Regions from separate parts of the Psychrosphaera aquimarina genome, predicted to be linked through region 1. Evidence: predicted binding sites of a transcription regulator. Region 1 holds the regulator's gene; each other region holds the start of a gene.
The links. Region 1 encodes ArgR, which controls arginine synthesis, uptake and breakdown. Its sites were predicted from a motif close to ANTGAATANNTATTCANT; they were not measured.

Region 1 (5,938 bases):
CGGTGCTTTGGAGTACACAAAACAAAAAGCAAACGAAGAAGCTGATAAAGCAATTCAGATGTTAGACATTATTCCTGATTCTGATTATAAACAAGCACTAATCGCACTGGCTAATATTTCAGTTAATAGAACGGCTTAAGAGCGGTAAGCTGTAAGCTGTAAGCTGTAAGTAAAACAATTGTCCGCATTTATTAGGATACTATAACGGTTTTCTTTTATTTATTTTAAAATTAGTTACGCGTAAAAATAGGAATGTCATTGATTTGTGGATAAAAATTACAGACTCAGCTACAGGGAATTATGAAGATTTAAACGTAGAATTATTTTATCCATTAAAAACTTCAGATTTATTAAAGAACAATACAAAATCTTTTAATATCAAAGCTAAAATAACTAAAAATGACTACAATCCTTCAAAAGCAAATCAAACTGTACATGTCCCTTTAGACTTTCACGAAAACTTAACGGTCTTCAGTTTAGTAGACAATGGTTGGTTACCAGCTCCCTTCACTATACCTCCAACATTTTTGATTGATCGAAATATACTATCCACTTTTGAAGGTAGCCAAAAAGGAAAAGCGCACTACTCTGAAAACTCTTGGTGGTTCAATCCATTTCATAAGTCAAATAAAGATAGCTTAGAGATCAATGTTATATTTTCAGCCTTAGAGGGAGATAAAAGAAAGCTGCCTGAATTTGACATATTTCTGAAAAATATTGAAGAGTGTAGTCAAATTGTTACTAAACAGTTTAAAAATGTAATAGTTTCAGAACTAACTAACTTTCAATTAAAAATAATATATGATTTTTTAACAAAAAATTATAATGATTTCATTGGTTTTTTGATGGAAGTTAGTCCATTTATATATCAATCAGTTTCATATAAAAATAAAAATAGTATCTTAGATAAAATCTTCAATCTTGCTAAAAAATATAAATTAAAAGAACACTCGCATATTTTACTACTTGCTATTGCTTGCTTATATGAAAGTCCAGCTTCTAATTCTAGAAAAAAATTCGCTAGAAAAATATTAAAACCCAAAGAAAACTACTCAATGGAAATAGCCCATAATTGTATCTTTGATGTTTTATTTATCGACTTACTATTACTTCTAAAACATTACGCAAACACAAATTACTCTGGGCTTTCTGCAGATAAGCCATTATCAATATATTGGACAATTATTAACCCTAAATTAAGTTTACAGCAAAGTGACTTTACTTATACCCTTGAAATAAAACATGAACTTTTTGAAAGTGCTTCAACATCAGATCACCAAAATATAATTGCAAGATTAAAAGCACTATAACTAAAATAAAGTCTACTTTTATGGAGTCATATCAGTTTCGCAACATTATCACTCATATTTCGGACATAAAAAAAGGTGCATTCAATATGCACCTTTCTCTTATAGCTTATAGCTTATAGCTTATAGCTTATAGCTTATAGCTTATAGCTTATAGCTTATAGCTTATAGCTTATAGCTTATAGCTTATAGCTTATAGCTTATAGCTTATAGCTTATAGCTTATTATGCTGGATTATTAACAAAATCTTCGCCTAATTTAATGTCAGCTTTAAGACCGTCTAACATGTCAGCTTTACATTTAGCTTCATATTCACTGATATCGCCGTAATGTAAAATTTCTTTCACGCCGTCTTTACCAATTAATACTGGTTGTGCAAAGAAACGAGCATCTTCGCCGTCGCCTTCAACATAAGTATATTCATAAACGTCGTCTTCGCCGTTTAATGCATCTACTAAGCTTAAGCAGAAACGTGCAGCTGCAAGTCCCATTGATAATGTAGCAGAACCGCCACCCGCTTTAGCTTCAACAACTTCAGTACCCGCATTCTGGATACGGTGAGTTAATTGCTCAATCTCTTCTTGTGTGAAATCAGCACCTTCAACTTGTGAAAGTAATGGAAGAATTGTAGTACCACTGTGTCCACCGATAACTGGAACAACGATTTCTTCTACGTCTAAGCCTTTTAATTCAGCAACAAACGTTTCAGCACGGATAACGTCTAGTGTTGTTACACCAAACAATTTAGCTGGGTTATATTTACCTTTCGCTTTTAATGCTTCTGCTGCGATTGCAACAGTCGTGTTAACTGGATTAGTAATGATACCGATACATGCTTCTGGAGCGTGATCTGCAATTGCATCAATTAAGTTTCTAACGATACCAGCATTGATGTTAAATAAATCTGAACGGTCCATGCCAGGCTTACGAGGTACGCCAGCTGGAATTAATACAACGTCAGCACCCGTTAATGCTTTATCTAAGTCATCAGCACCAAAACCTTCCACTTTTACAGCTGTAGGTATGTGGCTCAAATCAACAGCAACACCTGGAACAACTGGCGCAACATCATATAGCGCTAATTCTGTGCCCGCTGGTAATTGAGTTTTTAGTAATAAAGATAGAGCTTGACCTATACCGCCTGCGGCACCTAATACTGCAACTTTCATATTCTTCTCCGAAGTCATTTTGTGTAGAGTACATTTTGCGGGCAAACCATACTTAAATATGAGTAAAAACTCAATTAGCATTTAGTCTAAATTAGTATATTTTAGTTAAATACTTTAAACTGCGCCCAAGTTAGAAGGGGAATCCATGAGCCAAGTAAAACAAGAAGAATTAATTAAGTCATTTAAAGCGCTGTTAAAAGAAGAAAGATTCGGTTCTCAAGGCGATATCGTCGAGGCCTTAAAAGGGCTTGGATTTGATAATGTGAGTCAATCAAAAGTATCCAGATTATTGACTAAATTTGGCGCAGTAAGAACACGTAATGCCAAACTAGAAATGGTGTATTGTTTACCTGCTGAGTTAGGCATGCCAACGGCTAAAAGCCCATTAAGACAGTTAGTATTAGACATTGAACACAATGAATCTATGGTGATCATACGTACTAGCCCAGGTGCAGCACAGCTTATTGCCCGATTGTTAGATTCAGTCGGTAAAGCAGAAGGTGTATTAGGTACTATTGCAGGTGATGACACTATATTTATCGCCCCACTGAAAGTCAGTGACATCGAACATACAATTAAAAACATCAGACAATTATTTGAATCTGTATAAATAAAAAAGCGCAGCACTTAAAAGTGTTGCGCTCGTTGTTTTAACGACTAATGTTTATTCATCATTGGTTGACGCAATTTTATGAATAGATAAATCAGCACCATCAAACTCTTGTTCTTCAGAAAGCCTTAATCCAAATAATAAGTTTATGAGTCCATAGACTATTGCCCCACCAGCTACAGCTAATGCAATTCCACTTAATGTCCCTATTATTTGCGCCGAGAACGAAACGCCACCTAAACCGCCAAACGCCTCACTGCCGAAGATACCCGCAGCTATCCCCCCCACGCACCACATACACCGTGTAAAGGCCACACACCTAATACATCATCAAACTTAAATTTGTTTTGTACATAGGTAAATAACCAAACAAATAGCCCACCAGCAACTAAGCCTACCACTAGTGAGCCGATTGGATGCATAATATCTGAACCTGCGCATACCGCCACAAGCCCAGCCAGAGGCCCATTATGAATGAAACCTGGGTCGTTTTTACCAAAGTATAACGAAGCAATAATACCCCCCACCATAGCCATTAGTGAGTTGACAGCAACTAAGCCCGATATGCCATCCAACGTTTGGGCTGACATCACATTAAAACCAAACCACCCAATACTTAAGATCCATGCACCTAAAGCTAAAAACGGTATATTGGAAGGAGCAAACGCAACTAATTTACCACCCCGGCGGCGACCTTGGCGCATGCCTAGAAATAATACAGCGACAAAGGCTAACCATCCGCCAACAGCATGTACAACAACGGAACCCGCGAAGTCATGAAATTGCGCCCCAGTGGTCATTTCTAACCAAGCTTGAAAACCCAAATTGCCGTTCCAGATAAGGCCTTCAAAAAATGGATACACCAAACCTACGATTAACATAGACGCAAATAAGAAAGGATAAAAACGGCCACGTTCGGCGATACCACCAGAAACTATAGCCGGTATTGCGGCGGCAAAGGTCATTAAAAAGAAAAATTTAACTAGGTCATAACCATTATTTTGTGACAACACTTCTGCACTGGCAAAAAAAGTGGTGTCGTATGCAACCCAATAGCCAATGAAAAAGTACGCTATACATGAAACGCCAAAATCGGCCATGATCTTTACTAACGCATTTACTTGGTTTTTATGCCTAACCGTCCCTACTTCTAAAAAAGCAAAACCGGCATGCATAGCAAACACCATGATGGCACCTAATAATATAAATAACGTATTTGAACTCTGAACTAAGGTCTCTACTGCACTATTTACTTGATCCAAAATCAATACTCCTAAATAGCTTCGTTATCTTGTTCACCCGTACGTATACGAATAACGCGTTCAACATCAGAGACAAATACTTTACCATCTCCAACTTTACCAGTATGAGCCGCTTTTATGATGGCTTCTATGCAACGTTCAACATCATCGTCAGAGACAATGAGATCAATTTTTACTTTAGGAAGGAAATCAACTTGATATTCAGCGCCACGGTAAGTCTCGGTATGCCCCTTTTGGCGTCCAAAGCCTTTAACTTCGGTAATGGTCATCCCCACCGTACCAATTTCAGATAATGCTTCTCTCACATCATCCAGTCTAAAAGGTTTAACTATCGCTTCTATTTTTTTCATTATTATATGAACCCATTTAACTAGTTATGCTAACAATTAGCTTAACTATGCAAAGGGAGCATATAAGAAAATATATGAGTTTGCCTCACTTATACATAATAATTTTTATTATATATAAGTGAGTTTATGAAGGTAATTAAGGCTTGTTAATCTATATTTCCCTGAGAAGTAAGGAAATCTATAGAAGGAGCAAAAAAGGCAGCACCGGTCTCTGCCGTGGTATAGTCGAGTAAATGATCGTAATTACCTTCATCAGTACCAAACACCATATTATGTAAAATACGCTCAAAATTAGTGGCATTGGCACAGTAAGATACAAACAATAAACCTTGGGTGGAAACATTACCGTAAGGCATACTTTGACGCATGAGTTCTAAGCCATTGCCATCTTCGTCTTTCACATTTGCTCTTTTTACATGAGCAGTTTCCGGCATTTCTTCTTTTGACATTTCAATGTCATCAATTTTAGTTCGTCCAATGATTAACTCTTGATCTTCAGTAGGTACTTGTTCCCAGCGGGCTAAATTATGACGATATCTTTGCACATGAACGTAACTTCCCCCTGCAAACGAACCGTCTTTTACCAATGCTACATCTCTTCGTTTTCGGCCTTTAGGGTTTTCGGTGCCATCAACAAAGCCCGTTAAATCACGCCCATCTAGATAACGGAAACAAGGCACTTGTTCAATTAATTCTATCATCTCACCAAATAAGCTCATTAACCGTCTGCAAGCAATATAATTTACATCTTGTCTGTCCGACCTTAATTGTACATATAAGTCGACTGGTACAGCAGGCATGTGTCTGTCTTCGTGATGGATGGCTGGAAAAGGCCTCAATTCTTCAGGTTTTTTATCCGGGTACAACTCATCCCAAAAACTAGATCCAATTGCGATAACGCCACTAAACATCGCCTCAGAAAATTGTTCGTTTATCTCTTCTAATATTATTGGTAACTGACTTAATGCTTCACGTATTACGGGTTCATAACCATCGTGTGCATTAAAAAACAAATGAAGTCCGTGTAAATTTGCTTCACCACATATCCCCCATTGCTCTCTTGCCATGAATCACTCCTAGTTACATTTATGATGTTGATAAAAATAATATACTTAATTGTACCGACCGGTTGGTCTATACTACCAATACTTATTACGAATACTTTACATTATCGATGCGAATACTTCTTTTATTTATATCACTTTTATTTTCAGCGCCCAGTAAGTCAGGTGAACAACAG
Region 2 (5,938 bases), on a different contig from region 1:
ACGTTCTTTTCAGCCAAGTAAGCTAATAAATCTTCACGGCTTTCCATGTCCCATACACGCCAAGGCGCGATAACCGTTAAATGCGGTGCTAGTGCTGCAAAGGTACTTTCAAAACGTACTTGGTCATTACCTTTACCTGTACAACCGTGACAAACCGCGTCAGCGCCAAGTTTTAATGCTAACTCAACTTGCGCTTTAGCAATAACTGGACGTGCTAGAGATGTACCTAATAGGTATTCACTTTCGTAGATAGCACCCGTTTTTAGGGTTGGGAAGATGATGTCGTTTACAAATTCTTCTTGTAAATCTAATACGTGACATTCACTAGCGCCCGATGCGATTGCTTTTGCTTCAATGCCTTCAAGTTCGTCATCGCCTTGACCAACATTTGCAGCAAATGCAATGACTTCAACGCTTTCGCCATATTGCTCTTTTAACCAAGGAATAATAGCTGAAGTATCTAAACCACCAGAGTAAGCTAATACGATTTTTTTAATTTCTTTGTTTTGTGCAATTGCCATTTTTTATCTCTTAATCTTTATATTCTAAATTGTTTTATTTTACTAATATGCTGTGAAGTAGGGCGTTTTGAGCCCACATTCTGTTCTCTGCTTGTCTTAGAATGACAGATTGCTCTGAGTCTAAAACATCCGCAGTGACTTCCTCATCTCTATGTGCAGGTTGGCAATGCATAAAATACTTTGCATTGGCCGACTGCATTAATTCTTTGGTGATCTGGTAAGGTTTAAACGTACCTAATATTTGCTCTAAGCTTTTGTCATCGCCCATCGAAATCCAAGTGTCTGCGTAAATAGCATCTACGTTACCTAATGCATTTACATCGTTTGTTACTGTGACAGTACATTGGTTCTCGTCTGCAATCTTAGTCGCTTGTTGCACTATTTGCTCATCAACGCCATAACCTTCAGGTGTTAATACAACTAAATTCACACCTAATTGCGCGCCAGCTAACATTAATGAATGGGTCACATTATTGCCGTCACCAATATAAGCTAACGTTAATCCTTTTACCTCGCCAAATAACTCTTGTAAAGTCATATAGTCAGCCAAGGCTTGGCAAGGGTGGTAAAGGTCACATAATGAATTTACAACGGGTACAGACGCTGCTGACTTTAAGGTTGTTAATGTTGCATGTGACATCACTCGTGCGACAATCGCGTCACACCAACATGAAAGGTTGGCACCAAAGTCTGCCACATCCTCACGTTTACCCATAGCCCCATTTTGTTGGTCCAAATAAACGGCATGGCCGCCTAATTTATTAATACCTACATCAAAACTGACACGTGTTCTTAACGATGGCTTTTCATATAATGTAGCAATCGATTTACCTTTTAAAGCATCACCATACTTTTCTGGTGTTGCCTTCATGTCGATGGCCAATAATAAAATATCTTTTAATTGTTGCGGTGAGATGTCTAAATCACCCAAAACTGACTGGTTATATAAAGTCATTGTGTACCTGTATTTATTTAATTTGTTTGCTTAAGCATTAATTTGAGTGCCAAGTTGTATTTGTTCAGACAAATGTAACTTGTTTAACGCGTTAGAATCTTGCCAACTACCGATATGCACAGGTCGTCGTAAAAGTCGGGCGGCGTCATAAGCAGCGTTTACTTTCACTACCATGCCATCCCGTATCACTCCTGTGTGAATAAGGTTTGAAATTGATTCTTTATCGAGGGATTGAATTAATTGTTTTTCAGCATCTAATACACCGGCAACGTTACTTAACAAACATAAGTCAGCTTGTAATAATTTTGCTGTTGCCACCGCGGCATCATCTGCATTGATATTAAGTGTTTGACCGTTGGCATCACAACCAATTGAGTTAATTAACACGACAAAGCCATTGTCTAATAATGCGTTGATCGCGCTTGGATTATTTGGTTGTACTTCACCCACAGCGCCTAATTTTTCTGATTTAATATGTGCATCAAATAAATCAGCATCTGCAAGACTTAATGCGACGGCATTTACCTGTAAAGATTTACATGCTGCTAATAATTGCTGACTGGCCACACCAGCAAGAGCACCAACAACAAATGGTAAGTGGGTAAGTGGTGTTGCTCTAACACCATCAACTTTGGTGGTGTCTAATTGAGTTGCTAACATCATTTCTTCAACTTGAGGCCCGCCACCATGAACTATAACAACGGGACGAGTTTGTTTGATGTTAGCAATTTGTTGTAAAAACTCAGCTAACGCCACTTTATCTGTAAGGGCTTCGCCGCCTAATTTAAAAACGATAGGGCTAGCTAGGTTGGTCGTGCTCATTGTCAAATAGCCCCTTGCGTTTGTGAAGTAGGCAATAAACCAAGTCCTTCATGTAAACCACAAATAATATTAGCGCATTGAATAGCCTGCGAAGACGCACCTTTTAGTACATTATCTATTGCACTTATCACGATTAAATCTGTGCCATTTAATTGCCAATACAAATCACAATAAGGAGTATGAGCTACATCGTTTATATGAGGCGCTTCAGAACGTAAACGTACAAAGGGTTTGTCCGAATATTGTGATTCAAAAGCCATATTGATCTGTTCTAATGTCGTGCCTTCTTTTACTTGCATAACAATAGTGGCAAGAATGCCTCTGTCAAAATTAGCCACATGTGGCGTAAAGATGACTTTTCTACCTACTTCTTGGCATATTTCAGGCAGATGACGATGAACAAACAAGTTATAAGGTTTTAAACTTAATTCACAAAAGCTAGTTGCTAATGCGGCTTTTCTGCCAGCACCACTTACGCCACTAATTGCATTAATAACAGGTGTACACTGATCCGTTAATAACTCGCTTTTAACTAATGGTTTAATCGCCATTTGAGAAGCGGTTGGGTAACAACCGGGTAAAGAAATTAACGCTTTGTCTTTTAAATTATGTGCATTCCACTCAGGTAAACCATAAGGAATGTCACTTAATTGCCCGGCATATTGATGAGCAAAGCCATAATATTCTGGGTATAAGTCCGGATCTTGTAAACGGAAGCCGCCTGACAAGTCTAGAACCGTAATATTAATTGCGGTTAATGAATTGGCTATATCATGACTGAATTCATGGGGCGTCGCTAAAAAAATAAGCCCTTGGTCAACACCACTTAAAGTTGACTTCAGGGCTTCAATATTCGCTTTTCCACCAGGAACAAGAGTGAAATCGAGTAGACCTTTATATTTAGGATAAAGATCTGACAATAATTTATTGGCGTCACTGCTTTGCTCAGATACAAATAAAGCTTCCAATGAGAAAGTAGGGTGGTTGACAATCATTTTTGCCAACTCTACACCAGCATAACCACTTGCCCCAAATACGACACAAGGAATGTTTTTGTTGTTTGCCATTTAAATTACTGCTGAAAATATTTTACTAATTACGTTGATCAGGATAATCACAGATTATTATTGTGATGTAAACAATAAAAATGCAAATAAAGTGAATTTATATTCAATTGTTGGTTTTTTATCGTGTTCATGCTTTTTTATAAGGCTAACGCATCTTCCAAACTTGGTAATTTATTATCAAAGGTTTTAGGTTGGAATTGTGGCAAAGGTTCATTAATCGCCCATTGAGTAACTTTTCCATCAACAAATTCTATGTTGATCCATTGTAATAAAGTTAAAATTGGGTTGCCTGATGATGTTGTTTGGATGTCATGCCTTGATATGTTCGATGCAAGGGTAACGTTTAATGCTGCAATGATGGCTTCGTTACACTCATTTTTACTTAATATACAGGTGAGTCCCAATAGAGAGACTAATGAAGTGGTCAGTAAATTTAAGTCACCGGCTCTTTTATCAACTTGGATGTAAGTTTCATCAAAAACGGTAAAGTTGCATATTCCAGATTCAAAACATTCTTTTTCCATATTTGGAAATAAAGCGGTCACTTGCGCTTTGCTCATGCCTATTTTTAGTTGATTTAGTTGTATGTCATATTTCTGATTGATATCTGGAATGTCCTCAGTAGAACCAACTTTTAATATGACAAGATCAGCTTGACTGACACAAGCTGTTAGAAAAGTTAATGTTAGAGTTAACATTAACCATTGCAAACCAGCTCTTAGCTTTATTAAGTCCTTGTTAAATTTAAAGCCTTTGGGGAATATTTTTAACATTCGTATGTTCCTTTACAAAGAGTAATGACCTCCATTAAACAATGAATTGACGATATTTTGAATTGTTAAATTAACTTATTTAAGATCTATAAAGCGAGTAAGAGCCTGTGATACAATTCGGCAATTTAAAATACTTAGTAAGTTGTTGTTTTGCTTGAAGTTCAAGGTTTAACCTGTTTTCGTCAGAATCGCTGTTTGTTTGCTGATCTCAATTTTGTCTTATCTGAACACCAGATCTGTCAAATTGAAGGGCCAAATGGTGCTGGCAAATCAACTTTGTTAAGAGCAATTTTAGGTCTGTTTAGAGCTGACGAAGGTCAGGTAATATGGTCTGGTAAGAGTACAACGCAACAAGCTGAGCTATTTTTACAGCAAGTGTTTTTCTTAGGTCATAAGTTTGCAATTAATTCGGATTTAACGCCATGGCAAAACCTTGAGTTTTGGTCTGCGCTTAATCCGACACAAAATGACGACTTTGATTCTGCGTTAACAAAAGTAGGGCTTACCGGTCTTGAACATATCCCATGCCATTCATTATCTGCCGGTCAACATCGCCGTGTTGCTTTAGCTAGATTATGGCTCACTAATACTAAGCTGTGGGTATTGGATGAACCTTTTACAGCGATAGATAAAAGTGGTGTGCAATTATTACAACAACGCTTTAATTCGCACTTAACATCTGGTGGCATGATCTTATTAACGAGTCACCAAGATTTATCGCAAGACTTTGCTCAGTTACACACGATTAAACTCACTGATAATACTGGTGAGATAATATGAACAATCTCAGCACATCTAAACCACTTTCCTATTGGTCCGCGTTTAAGTCTATTTTTATTCGAGAGATTAAATTAGCTTGGCAAAAGCCTACACAATTAGTTCAACCAGTGGTGTTTTTTCTAATTGTTGTTACTTTATTCCCGTTAGGTATCTCACCAGCCCCAAAAACTTTACAAATGATAGGGCCTGGGGTTATTTGGATTGCCGCCATTTTAGCCATTATGTTGGTGGTTGAACGTTTATTTAGACAAGATTATCAAGAGGGAACTATTGAAGCTTGGTTATTGTCTACTGTGCCGATGTCACTCTTGGTCGGGGCTAAATTACTTGCTGCATGGTTTATCTCATGCTCAGTATTAGTATTAATAACCCCAGTGTTAGCTTTGTTGATGAATATTGAAACGCATGTGATACCGGCTTTGATGTTGAGCTTATTGGTAGGGACGCCAATATTATTGTTTGTTGGCGCTATCGGTAATGCGTTAACGGTAGGCTTAAATCAGGGGGGTACTTTTAAGTTTATTAGTATTACCTCTTTATATACCAGTGTTAATATTTGCTACGTCGTTAATTGAAGCCGCGACGTTAAATATGAGTTACACAGGTCAAATGTCTATTTTGATCAGTATGTTATTAGTGAGTTGTTTTTTCGCTCCGGTTGCTATCGCAGCCGCTTTAAAAAATACGGTGAATTAAGTTATGTGGAAATGGTTACATCCCTACGCAAAGGCAGAAACTACCTATAAGTTGTGTTATCGCTTATTGCCATACTTTTCTTGGTTAGCGGTGATCACATTAGTGTCAGGTTCTATTTGGGGACTTTTTTATGCGCCTTCAGACTATCAACAAGGCGATAGCTTTCGAATTATTTATTTCCATGTACCAACGGCAATTTGGTCAATGGGCGCTTATACCTCAATGGCCATTTGTGGGTTGATTGGTATAGTTTGGCAAATTAGAAATGCTGAACTCGCGGTTTATGCCATTGCGCCCGTTGGCGCGGCTTTTACTTTTTTAGCG
Region 3 (5,938 bases), on a different contig from region 1:
CATATTGAATATTAATACTTAAACGTTTTTTCAAACCTGCATGTTTCAACGCTTCGTTAACTGACTTATAAGCATCTGGTAATTCAACATATTTACCAACCATACCAATATTAACTTCACCAGTTGGGTTTGATTCAGCGTAAAGTACTTGTTCCCACTCAACTAAATCAGCTTCTGGCGCTTCGATATGAAAGCGACGACACACTAAATCATCCAAACCTTGTGATTTTAACAAGGCAGGAATTTGGTATATAGAACTGACGTCTTTAAGACTGATTACCGCTTTTTCTTCAACATTTGTGAACAAAGAAATCTTCGCTCTTTCATTTGCTGGAATCGCACGATCTGAACGACAAACTAAAATGTCTGGCTGAATACCAATAGAGCGTAATTCTTTAACTGAATGCTGCGTTGGTTTAGTCTTAATTTCACCAGCCGCACCTAAATATGGCACTAAAGTTAAATGCATATACATAGCATTATCACGTCCAACTTCAGTACCAAGTTGACGTAATGCTTCTAAAAACGGTTGAGATTCTATATCTCCAACAGTGCCACCTACTTCAACAATGGCAATATCTCTGCCTTCACCACCAGCAACAACACGTGCTTTAATATCATTAGTGATATGAGGTATAACCTGAATAGTCGCACCTAAATAGTCACCACGACGTTCACGAGCTAAGACGTCTTGATATACTCGACCTTGGGTGAAGTTATTTTTCTTAGTCATTTTATTACGAATAAAACGTTCGTAATGACCTAAATCTAAATCTGTTTCTGCACCATCTTCAGTAACAAATACTTCACCGTGTTGAATTGGGCTCATTGTGCCTGGATCAACATTAATATACGGATCAAGTTTTAAAATAGTTACGTTTAAACCGCGGGCTTCTAGAATTGCAGCCAAAGAAGCTGCAGCTATACCTTTACCTAATGAAGAAACAACGCCACCAGTAACGAATATATATCGAGTAGTCATACAAACCTTAAAAATTAGACTGCTAAACTTGGTACCATCACAAATAACAACTAAAAAAACATCACACGAATGGAAATTCTGCGATTAATTTTTAATGCTTTTGGATGTGTGGTCAGGATGGGGTGGAAGTATAACAAACGCACACAAATTCAACAATCCAGAATATCAATTTATTCTTGATATTTTAGCTTTAAATTATAGCAAAAAAGCAGGCTACATTTGCGGCAACCTGCTCTTTGATTAAGATTGTCTAACCAACTAAAGCTAACAATATACCTGCGGCAACGGCTGAACCTAATACACCAGCTACATTTGGGCCCATTGCATGCATTAACAAGAAGTTATGCGGGTTTGCTTCCAAACCAACTTTGTTAACGACTCGGGCTGCCATAGGCACAGCAGACACACCCGCTGCCCCTAATAATGGGTTAATTGGATCTTTACTAAATTTACCCATTAGCTTAGCCATTAATACACCCGCAGCAGTACCAATACTAAATGCAATTGCTCCCAATCCTAAGATACCCAAAGTATCTACGGTTAAGAACTTGTCTGCACTTAATTTAGAACCTACCGCTAAGCCTAAAAAGATAGTAACAATATTTATCAACTCGTTTTGAGCGGTATTGCTTAATCTGTCAACCGCACCACACTCTTTCATTAAGTTGCCTAAACAGAACATGCCAACAAGTGGCGTTGCAGCTGGTAGAAACAAAGCAGTTAGGAATAAGACTGCAAGAGGGAATATAATTTTTTCTTTCTTGCTTACCGTCCGTAACTCAACCATTTTAATTTTACGTTCAGATTCAGTTGTTAGAGCTTTCATAATTGGGGTTGGATAATTGGAACCAACGCCATGTATGAGTATGCAGCAACCGCAATAGCGCCTAATAAATCAGGTGCTAATTTAGAGGCTAAGAAAATCGCGGTGGGACCGTCAGCGCCTCCTATGATGGCAATAGCCGAGGCATCTTGTAAGCTAAATTCAAAACCTGGAATAAGGTTTAATAAAATGGCGCCAAATAAGGTAGCAAAAATACCAAATTGAGCTGCAGCACCTAATAACAACATTCTAGGATTGGCAATTAATGCCCCAAAGTCCGTCATGGCACCAACGCCCATAAATATCAATAATGGGAAAACCCCAGTTTCAATACCCACATGGTAAATATAATAGAGTAACCCACCTTCATCATTAAAGCCCGCTAACGGTATGTTGGCTAATATAGCGCCAAAACCAATTGGTAATAATAATAATGGTTCAAACCCTTTTGCTATCGCTAAAAAGAGTAATAATAAACCAACCACCATCATGATGAGCTGGCCCATTTCAAAATTTGCAAGGGCTGTAGAAGCCCAAAGCATTTTGTAAACCTTCCATTGAACTCTACCCTAATGTAAGTAAGACATCGCCTGTTGAAACAGCGTCGCCTTCTTTGATGTTGATTGAGGCTATTGTGCCTGAAGAGGCTGCTCGAATCTCAGTTTCCATTTTCATTGCTTCCATGATGATAACTACTTCACCATCTTCCACAACGCTGCCTGGAGACACTAAGATTTTAAATATATTACCCGCTAAAGGTGCGTTAAGAGTTTCACTTGCGGTGACCGTTGTATGTTGAGTGTGAGCTTCATCTTTTTGAGCGCCCTGTACAACACTGGTTAACTCACCTGAAGGGGCAACTACAACTTCATATACTTTACCATCAACAGAAACACTATAAGCTTCCGGCGCATCTGGATTGGTTGAAGCTTGTTTAGGAGTTTCTATTTCACCGGTTGGAACTGGTTCAAACGCAGAAGGATTATTACGATTTTCTAAGAACTTAAGACCGATTTGTGGGAATAACGCATAGGTTAATACATCATCAATTTTTTCATCGGCAAGAGTTAGCCCTTTTTCCGCGGCAATACCGTCAAGCTCGTCAGTTAATTTAACTAATTCATCTTCAATATTATCCGCTGGACGACAAGTAATTGCTTCACCACCATCTAACACTCTGGCTTGTAATTCAGCACTAACTGGAGCAGCAGTTGCTCCGTATTCACCTTTTAAAACACCAGCGGTTTCTTTAGTGATTGACTTATAACGCTCACCTGTTAATACGTTTAATACCGCTTGAGTACCAACAATCTGTGACGTTGGTGTTACTAAAGGAATTTGCCCTAAATCTTTACGAACTTTAGGGATCTCTTTTAATACTTCATCCATTTTATCTTCAGCGCCCTGCTCGCGAAGTTGGTTTTCCATGTTAGTTAACATGCCTCCAGGAACTTGGGCTAATAAAATTCGAGAGTCGACACCTTTTAAGCTGCCTTCAAATTTAGCGTATTTCTTTCTAACTTCTCTGAAATAAGCTGCTATTTCAGCTAATAGCACTAAATCTAAGCCAGTATCTCTATCTGTTCCTTCAACTATCGCAACCATCGTCTCTGTTGGACTGTGGCCGTAAGTCATACTCATTGACGATACTGCAGAATCTAGCATATCGATTCCAGCATCTATCGCTTTTTGGTAAGTTGCCGTTGAAAGTCCGGTAGTTGCGTGACACTGCATTGCAATTGGTAAATCAACTGTTGCTTTTAAGTTGGTGATTAATTCTTCACATTCATAAGGTCTTAACAAACCCGCCATATCTTTGATACAAATAGAGTGGCAACCCATATCTTCTAATCGTTTTGCCATGTCTAACCACATTTGTAAGTTATGAACCGGGCTAACCGTATATGAAATAGTACCTTGGGCATGAGCGCCAACATCGATGGCTGATTTGACGGCAGTTTCTAAGTTTCTGATGTCATTCATCGCATCAAAAATTCTAAATACATCTACACCATTAGTATGTGCACGTTCAACAAATTTACGAACAACATCGTCGGCGTAATGGCGATAACCTAGTAAGTTTTGGCCACGTAGTAACATTTGTTGTTTTGTATTTGGCATAGCTTGTTTTAAAGCACGAATACGTTCCCAAGGATCTTCACCTAGGTATCGGATACAAGAATCAAATGTTGCGCCGCCCCAAGATTCCATTGACCAAAAACCAACTTGATCTAATTTACCCGCGATTGGAAGCATATCTTCCAGACGCATTCGAGTTGCAAGTAATGACTGATGTGCATCACGCAGCACCAACTCAGTAAGTAACAATGGCTTTTTCATGTTCCGTCCTCTATTTATTTCGCGCTTTATGTTGTTTTACGGCGGCAGTGATAGCTGCAATCACCTGTGGCGACGTTTTATTAGAATTTATTGGGTTAATTGGTGTGCGAGTGAGTTTCACTGGATCTGGATAGGCTTCGGCAAATTTGGTTAACAGTTTTATAGCAACAATTAATACCGACAAAAAAAGGAATACAACTAACATTCCTACCGCCATAAGTATGCCAGCCTCAGCTAGCAGCTCTGATACGTTCATAAATTTTAACTACCCGTTTATTATTGTTTATCTTTGATTTGCAAATCGTTTGAAAATGATTTTATTTTTATTTGATCATCAGATCTGAAAATCAAATTTAGAGTATTAGCTCTTAAGTAACACAAAAACGTTTCTAATTGAAAGAAAAATTTTAATGATATGGCTTAATTGTCAGCTAAACACTTAACTTACAGGGTATATTAATATTGAATAAATAATAATTTAATTTGAATAAATAATAATTTAATTTGAATAATTATTTGGATAAATGTCAAAAACTTCTAATTTTAAAGTAACAAAACTAAGATGTTTAGCATTAATTAAAGCCAAGATGAGTATAGCTATAAATTTAAAAATAAAAGGGGATGTTTTTTAGATTTGTGGATTTTTACTATTGAGGTAAGAAGAAGATATGGCGCGCTCGGGAGGATTCGAACCTCCGACCGCCTGGTTCGTAGCCAGGTACTCTATCCAGCTGAGCTACGAGCGCGCAATAAGTCTTCTTTTGTAATGATGGCGCGCTCGGGAGGATTCGAACCTCCGACCGCCTGGTTCGTAGCCAGGTACTCTATCCAGCTGAGCTACGAGCGCGCATTATCACAAAATACATTGAATGGCGGAGAAGGGGGGATTCGAACCCCCGATAGGGCTACAAACCCTATACTCCCTTAGCAGGGGAGCGCCTTCAGCCACTCGGCCACCTCTCCATCAATGTGGCGTGTATAGTAATGATCTAAGAATATATGTCAAATAAAAACTTTAATTAAATTACTGATTGATTCGAAAATAACCAATATTTAAATTAACGTTCAATTTTTGTCACTTTTTTGCCTAGATGATTTACTATTTTAGACCTTAAAAGAAAAAAACCGGCTTAAAGCCGGTTTATCGCTATTCTGCGTCAGAGGGTTGACCGCCCTTCTCAGCTTGAATTCGCATGTATATCTCTTCGCGATGAACTGCTACTTCTTTAGGAGCATTAACACCAATTCTTACTTGGTTGCCCTTTACACCTAAAACCGTAACTGTAACTTCATCACCTACCATTAACGTTTCACCAACACGACGAGTTAGTATAAGCATTATTAGCTCCTTTTATGCCACTTGCTTATATATAGCTTTATAAAAAGCTCCATTTTCGACTAGGTCGAAGATTCTCATTCTACCTAGACTCAAAGCATCTTACAATTTTTGCAGTTATTTTAATCTAAAAAATAACCCTGCTTTGATTAACTGCTCACACAGCGTTACTTAGATAATAGCAATAGAATTAAAAACTTGCGCACCAATTTTATAATTAATTCAGCTTTAATTGCTGTGAATGACAAAGCTCTATCACAAGGTGCTGCCGTTAAAAGTGATATTGCATTAATAAATTCATATTTCTTTCATCTACACCGTCTATACCAAATTTATTATTCCAAAACACATACTCTACACCTATAAAAACTTTAGTATCTGAGCCTAAATACTCGGCAATGTCATATTTTAATTGAGAGGTAAAATTAAGTTGGGCTTGTGTATCACCAAACACCGT
Region 4 (5,938 bases), on a different contig from region 1:
GCTGTGATATCTGGTAAATATAAACGTCGACCAAACAAAGTTTCTACATATCCTTGTTTTTCAGCATTAACCCGAGTGGTTTCCATATACGTTAATACACCAGGGAATTTTTCAAAGTATTTATCTATGTATGATTGTGCTTCACCACGTTTAATACCTAATTGGCGTGCTAAACCAAAAGCAGACATTCCGTAAATTAAGCCAAAGTTAACGGCTTTAGCTGCTCGTCGTTGTTCAGTTGTGACGTCATCAAATGGTGTTGAAAACACTTCTGAAGCGGTCGTTTTGTGAATATCTAAGTTATTAGCAAACGCCGTTAATAGGCCTTGGTCGTTGCTTAGATGCGCCATGATCCTCAGTTCAATTTGAGAGTAATCAATCGCAACGATTTTGGTATTTGCTGGGGCAACAAAAGCTTCTCTAATACGACGGCCGTTTTCATTTCTAATCGGTATATTTTGTAAATTAGGATCAGTTGAACTAAGTCTACCCGTTGCCGCAATAGCTTGATGATAAGACGTATGTACACGGCCTGTAGCTGGTTTTATCATTAATGGTAATTTGTCGGTATATGTTGATTTGAGTTTACTTAACCCTCTAAATTCCATAATAACTTTTGGCAAGTCGTAATCATGAGAAAGTTCCAATAACACTTCTTCAGCTGTGGAAGGTGCACCTTTTGGTGTTTTCTTAATAACTGGCAGCTCTAACTTTTCAAATAGAATAACTTGCAGTTGTTTTGGTGAAGCTAAGTTAAACGCTTCACCTGCAATTTCATGTGCTTTTTGTTCTAACTGTTCTAGTTTTAGTGAAAACTCACTGCTTAATGCATGCATTTGGTCTGCATCAATTAATACACCGTTGTGTTCGATATGAGATAAAATTGGCATTAAAGGTAATTCAATGTTTTTCATTAACTCATTCAAAGGCGAAATGTGTTGGAGTTTTTCATTAAAGAATTTGAATAACCTTAACGTTATATCCGCATCTTCTGCGGCATATGGAGCGGCAGTTTCAATGGGAATTTGATTAAAGGTTAATTGCTTGGCTCCTTTGCCAGCAATATCTTCAAAAGAAATGCAACTATGGCCAAGATACTTTAACGCTAAGCTGTCCATATTATGTTTTGTCGCGGTACTATTAAACACATAAGACTGCAACATAGTGTCACCGACTACGCCATTAATAACTAAGTTATATTTTGCGAGAACGTTGATATCATATTTAAGGTTTTGACCTACTTTATGGATGGAATCATTTGCCAATAATGTTTGTAAACTAGGCGTGATCTCTTCTAACGTTATTTGTGAAGGCGCGCCTTCATAGTCATGTGCTAGGGGGACATAAACCGCTTTGATATCATCGTTGAATTCATAAGCTATTGATAGACCAACAAGTTCGGCGTCCATGTAATCTATAGATGTGGTTTCGGTATCAAAAGCTATTAATTTAGCCTGACTAACTTCATCTAGGATGGATTGCCATTGAGGCAAAGTGAAAATGGTTTGGTATAAACTTTTATCAATCGTTGGGGCATTGATTTGAGGTGCGTCTTGTTCACTTGGTTCAGGTTTTTTAATAGAACCAACCAAAGGTGGCTCAGAGTTATCATTACCAGCAAGAACTTCGGCTAACCAACGCTTGAATTCACACTCTTTATATAACTCAGCTAGTTTTTCTTTATTTGGCGACTGTATAAACATGTTGTCAGCAGAAATACCGTGATCAACATCGAGTTTAATGGTGGCAAGTTGATAAGAAAGCTCTAGTTGCTCTTTATTATCAATAAGCTTAGTCGGCATTGTCTTTGAGCCCCGGAACCCTAATGCAGCGACATCATCGATATGCTGATAGATGTTTTTGATACTGCCTAATCCTTGGATAAGGGCCACGGCAGTTTTTTCACCAACGCCAGGAATCCCCGGGATGTTGTCTACCTTATCACCCATTAATGCCAAGTAATCTATGATTAATTCTGGTTTAACACCAAATTTGGTCTCAACCCCTTCAGGGGTCAAGATTGTATTTGTCATGGTATTAATAAGCGTGACATGTTCGTTAACAAGTTGTGCCATGTCCTTGTCGCCCGTACTGATCAATACTTTATTGCCTAATTGAGATTGTTCGTGAGCAATGGTTCCAATGACGTCATCGGCTTCAACGCCTTCGATAGCGATAATGGGTAACCCCATAGCTTCAATTATTTTATGTAAAGGTTCTATTTGATATCTAAGATCATCAGGCATTGGCGGTCTGTTTGCTTTGTATTCAGCATACATATCATTTCTAAATGTTGGACCTTTAGCATCAAATATAACTATCATTTGTTGAGGTGAGTACTGTCTAACTAAACTTTTAAGCATGTTGATCACGCCATAGATAGCACCGGTTGATTCGCCACGAGAATTAGTTAAATGTGGAGGTGAATGATAAGCACGAAATAAGTACGAAGAACCATCAACTAAAATTAAAGGCAAATTAGGGTCTGAAATGCGATCAGTAGTCATGTGGATTATTTCCAGATTACTTTGAATAAATTAGTGAATAAGAATGACATAAAATGTCGAAAACCGCTATAGGCATAGCGTTCAACATGATATTAAATTTGTGAATAACATTTTAAACTTGTGGATAAGTAGGTGAATAAAAATCTACTTAGTTAAGCAAATGTTTTAAATATATAAAGATGTATTAATTGTATATAAGCGTCTATGACGGCTCCGATATTGTTATTATTATATTCCATTGGTGAACCTCTAACGGGTCACTTTTTGTCCTGTTTGTGAAAAACAGGACAGATAACTTACACATAAAATTGAGTTGGATCTAGCTCTTTTTTATATTATTTTACAATAATAATATTTAAACACAGCTGACTACAGTCTAAGTAGTTAATTCCATATAAAAAAATAAATAAATATAGGCATTTACTTGATTTGGTAGGGGTTATAAACCCATAATATCGCAGTGGATATTCAATCGATAGAAATTACAAGGTACAATACGTTTGTATCTTAAATAATAGGTGAGCTCACAATGAGAAAAATACTTGTAACACTTTTAACTGTTCTGTCTATAACATCAGTTCTTGCAACTGAACCAACTAAAAATGATGTTGAGAAAAGAATTCAGCCAGTTGGACAAGTGTATCTTGCTGGAGCAGAACCTGCAAAGCCAGCAGAACCTGCAGGACCTAAATCTGGTGCAGACGTTTATCAACAATCCTGTTTCGCTTGTCATGGTACTGGCGCTATGGGTGCACCTAAAAAAGGCGATGCTGCAGCATGGGGACCAAGAGAAGCGAAAGGTATGAGCACATTGTTAGATCATGCTATTAACGGTTTTAATGCAATGCCGCCAAAAGGAACATGTATGGCTTGTTCAAATGATGAAATTAAAGCAGCTATTGAGTTTATGTTAAAATAATTGAATTAATTCAATTGATAAAAAAGGGCATTTATTGCCCTTTTTTATTACTTATTTTTTGACTCTCAAGATCACTGTATACCACAGACTGCGATCTATGGATGCATTTAAACAGGCCTGATGCGGATAACATGGACGGATTGCTATAAATTGATTGCTGGCCGACTAAAAATTTTGTTTTTATGGCCAAGAGCACGGATATACACAATTTAAACTATAGGAATTTACAGCTTTAACAATTAATGAACAGTTCCCCTAAACCTTATCTACAACTCTCTTAAGTTAATGTTTATATATTCAATAGAGCGGATATTTAAACCAAAATATTAAAATACCTTACCTTCTTCGACTTAGTCTTTTTACTAGGTTCAATAGCTAATCATTTAGTCAATCTTTAGAAAAACACCCAAATAGGGAATATTATATTCCTACCCCTATCTTTAGTGTTGGTAAAATATTCCCAGTGGGTGAAAAACATACAATGTTTGAGTGTTTAAACCTATTTAAAGGGACGTGTTTTGGTTAAAAGTATCACTGTCATAAAGGAAAACTAAAATGGATAGGTTGGGAAAAATTGGTTGTTTCATAATATTGCTTTGCTGCGGTTCTAATGTATTGGCTTCTACATTAGGTGTTGAACATCTGGAAAATCAGAACTTTCAAAGTGAGTTAATTCAAGACAGAGCTGAATATAAATACTACTTTGACTTAGCTTATACGCGTTATCCTAATTTGCCTGATGGTATATTGGAGAGTTTGGCTTATACCGCAAGTCGTTGGCAGCATCGAATACCTTCTGATTCTATTATTCATGATATGCGTCCGCAATCCATTGGTCTTTTTGGTTTGTACAACACAAATAACTTTGGATTTGTAAATACTCTATCTCAAGTAGCCAAACATAGCGGAGTAGATGAGCAACGTCTAATCGATAATGTTGAAGAACATATTTTTGCTACGGCTTCTTTTTTAGCTCACAAATTACAGTCTTCAAAAAGTATAGGTAAAGGACTGGCTAGTACTCGCAAAGTGTTAGAACACATGTCGGGGATAAGCGCTTCAACTCAAATTAATAACTATGCCCGAGAAAGTTATGCTTATGACGCTTTATTAATCGCCAATACCGGTATTCTAAAAGATGGCATTATGATCAAAGCACAAGCTATTGATTGGTCACTTGCTTTTAATAAAAAAGAATTACAGCAGTTACAAGCGCCACATATGATTTTAGATGCCAGTAAAAAGAGTATTAGAGTTAGGCAGTCAGAAGATTTTATTGAAGAATCAATTAAACAAGAACAAGAGCCAGAGAATCAATCATTTAATAAATCTAGCAAAACATCAGATAATAAGTATCAAACTAGCTCAGTAGTTGTCGATTATGAAGGTGCAATTTGGAAAGAAAGTCCAAACAAAAGTTCTCGTAGTGGTAGTCAAATAAGTCATATCGTAATTCACACGACCCAAGGTTCGTATTCAGGTTCAATTAATTGGTTAATTAATCCCGCCTCACAAGTGTCAGCACATTACATAATCCGAAGCTCTGATGGGCAAGTTACTCAAATGGTCAGAGAAAATGATAAAGCATGGCACGCAAGGACAGCGAATCCATATAGTATTGGTATTGAACATGAAGGTTGGGTTGATAATGCCAGTTGGTATACCGAGGCTATGTATCAATCTTCGGCTGATCTTTCGCTCGATTTATGTAGTCGAAAAAACATTGATTGTTCCAAGGCTTATCAAGAGCAAGCGCACCATAATGTTGTTACTTTGGAGTACGAAATATCGGTAAAAGGGCATCAACATTATCCAGATCAAACTCACACAGATCCTGGTATAAATTGGGATTGGCAGGGATATTATGCGAGAGTAAACCCAGATGAAGGAGACCTCCCCCTAACGTTGCACCTGAAGCTAAATTTACCTATTCATGTATTGAGCTAAAATGTCGGTTTGATGCGAGAGCCTCAACCGATAGTGATGGTTCAATTGTCGATTATCAGTGGGTTTTTACTGGGAGCTCAAGCACTTCAGGTAACCAAGTATGGCATGAGTTTTCGGATTCAGGTGATTATGAAGTGACCCTTACCGTTATCGATAATGATGCCGCCAAGGATTCTATAATACAGCAAGCTACAATCATAAAGAAAAGTAGTGGAGGCTCAATGAATTTACTTTTAGTCTACTTAGTTGCACTTAGTTTTATAAGGAGAAAGGTTAATAATATCTCATCTCATCTATATAATTTACGTTCTGATTTAATATCTTAATAATAAAAAAGCCGTAAATTTACTTTTTAAGCATGGCTCTTAAATTTGCTATATTAGTTTTGTTTTTTTCTTTTCGTTGCGCTTCTGGTACCGCTTGTCCGCTTTTCTCCCATCTAAGATCTTTTTGATCAAGTTCTTCAATAAATCGAGATGGTTCACTCATGACGGTTTCACCGTATTGTCTTCTTTCTTTGGTGTAAGTTAATACCAACTCTTTTTGTGCTCGAGTGATACCTACA

Region 2: the regulator ArgR is predicted to act here: its motif matches at 3,456-3,473, upstream of argC (N-acetyl-gamma-glutamyl-phosphate reductase).
Region 3: the regulator ArgR is predicted to act here: its motif matches at 4,632-4,649, upstream of RT723_RS13700 (OadG family protein).
Region 4: the regulator ArgR is predicted to act here: its motif matches at 3,711-3,728, upstream of RT723_RS03585 (N-acetylmuramoyl-L-alanine amidase).

The regions. Positions count from the first base shown of each region.
Region 1 covers NZ_JAWCUA010000007.1:796,352-802,289, forward strand. The annotation lists gene ispB (octaprenyl diphosphate synthase) at 1-139, shown strand, start outside; gene RT723_RS10085 (hypothetical protein) at 264-1,310, shown strand; gene mdh (malate dehydrogenase) at 1,532-2,476, opposite strand; gene argR (transcriptional regulator ArgR) at 2,622-3,086, shown strand; partial or broken gene RT723_RS10100 (ammonium transporter) at 3,141-4,348, opposite strand; gene RT723_RS10105 (P-II family nitrogen regulator) at 4,360-4,698, opposite strand; gene RT723_RS10110 (Dyp-type peroxidase) at 4,845-5,765, opposite strand; gene RT723_RS10115 (hypothetical protein) at 5,873-5,938, shown strand, end outside.
Region 2 covers NZ_JAWCUA010000010.1:1,064,694-1,070,631, forward strand. The annotation lists gene RT723_RS16765 (argininosuccinate synthase) at 1-521, opposite strand, end outside; gene RT723_RS16770 (ornithine carbamoyltransferase) at 556-1,476, opposite strand; gene argB (acetylglutamate kinase) at 1,507-2,298, opposite strand; gene argC (N-acetyl-gamma-glutamyl-phosphate reductase) at 2,301-3,365, opposite strand; gene RT723_RS16785 (hypothetical protein) at 3,503-4,138, opposite strand; gene ccmA (cytochrome c biogenesis heme-transporting ATPase CcmA) at 4,289-4,918, shown strand; partial or broken gene ccmB (heme exporter protein CcmB) at 4,915-5,614, shown strand; partial or broken gene RT723_RS16800 (heme ABC transporter permease) at 5,618-5,938, shown strand, end outside.
Region 3 covers NZ_JAWCUA010000010.1:388,853-394,790, reverse strand. The annotation lists gene pyrG (CTP synthase) at 1-982, opposite strand, end outside; partial or broken gene RT723_RS13710 (sodium ion-translocating decarboxylase subunit beta) at 1,233-2,363, opposite strand; gene oadA (sodium-extruding oxaloacetate decarboxylase subunit alpha) at 2,370-4,145, opposite strand; gene RT723_RS13700 (OadG family protein) at 4,156-4,401, opposite strand; tRNA gene RT723_RS13695 (tRNA-Arg) at 4,815-4,891, opposite strand; tRNA gene RT723_RS13690 (tRNA-Arg) at 4,916-4,992, opposite strand; tRNA gene RT723_RS13685 (tRNA-Ser) at 5,016-5,108, opposite strand; gene csrA (carbon storage regulator CsrA) at 5,293-5,484, opposite strand; gene RT723_RS13675 (nucleoside-binding protein) at 5,753-5,938, opposite strand, start outside.
Region 4 covers NZ_JAWCUA010000003.1:97,015-102,952, reverse strand. The annotation lists gene polA (DNA polymerase I) at 1-2,507, opposite strand, end outside; gene RT723_RS03590 (c-type cytochrome) at 3,037-3,426, shown strand; gene RT723_RS03585 (N-acetylmuramoyl-L-alanine amidase) at 3,982-5,373, shown strand; gene RT723_RS18070 (PKD domain-containing protein) at 5,364-5,699, shown strand; gene rep (DNA helicase Rep) at 5,719-5,938, opposite strand, start outside.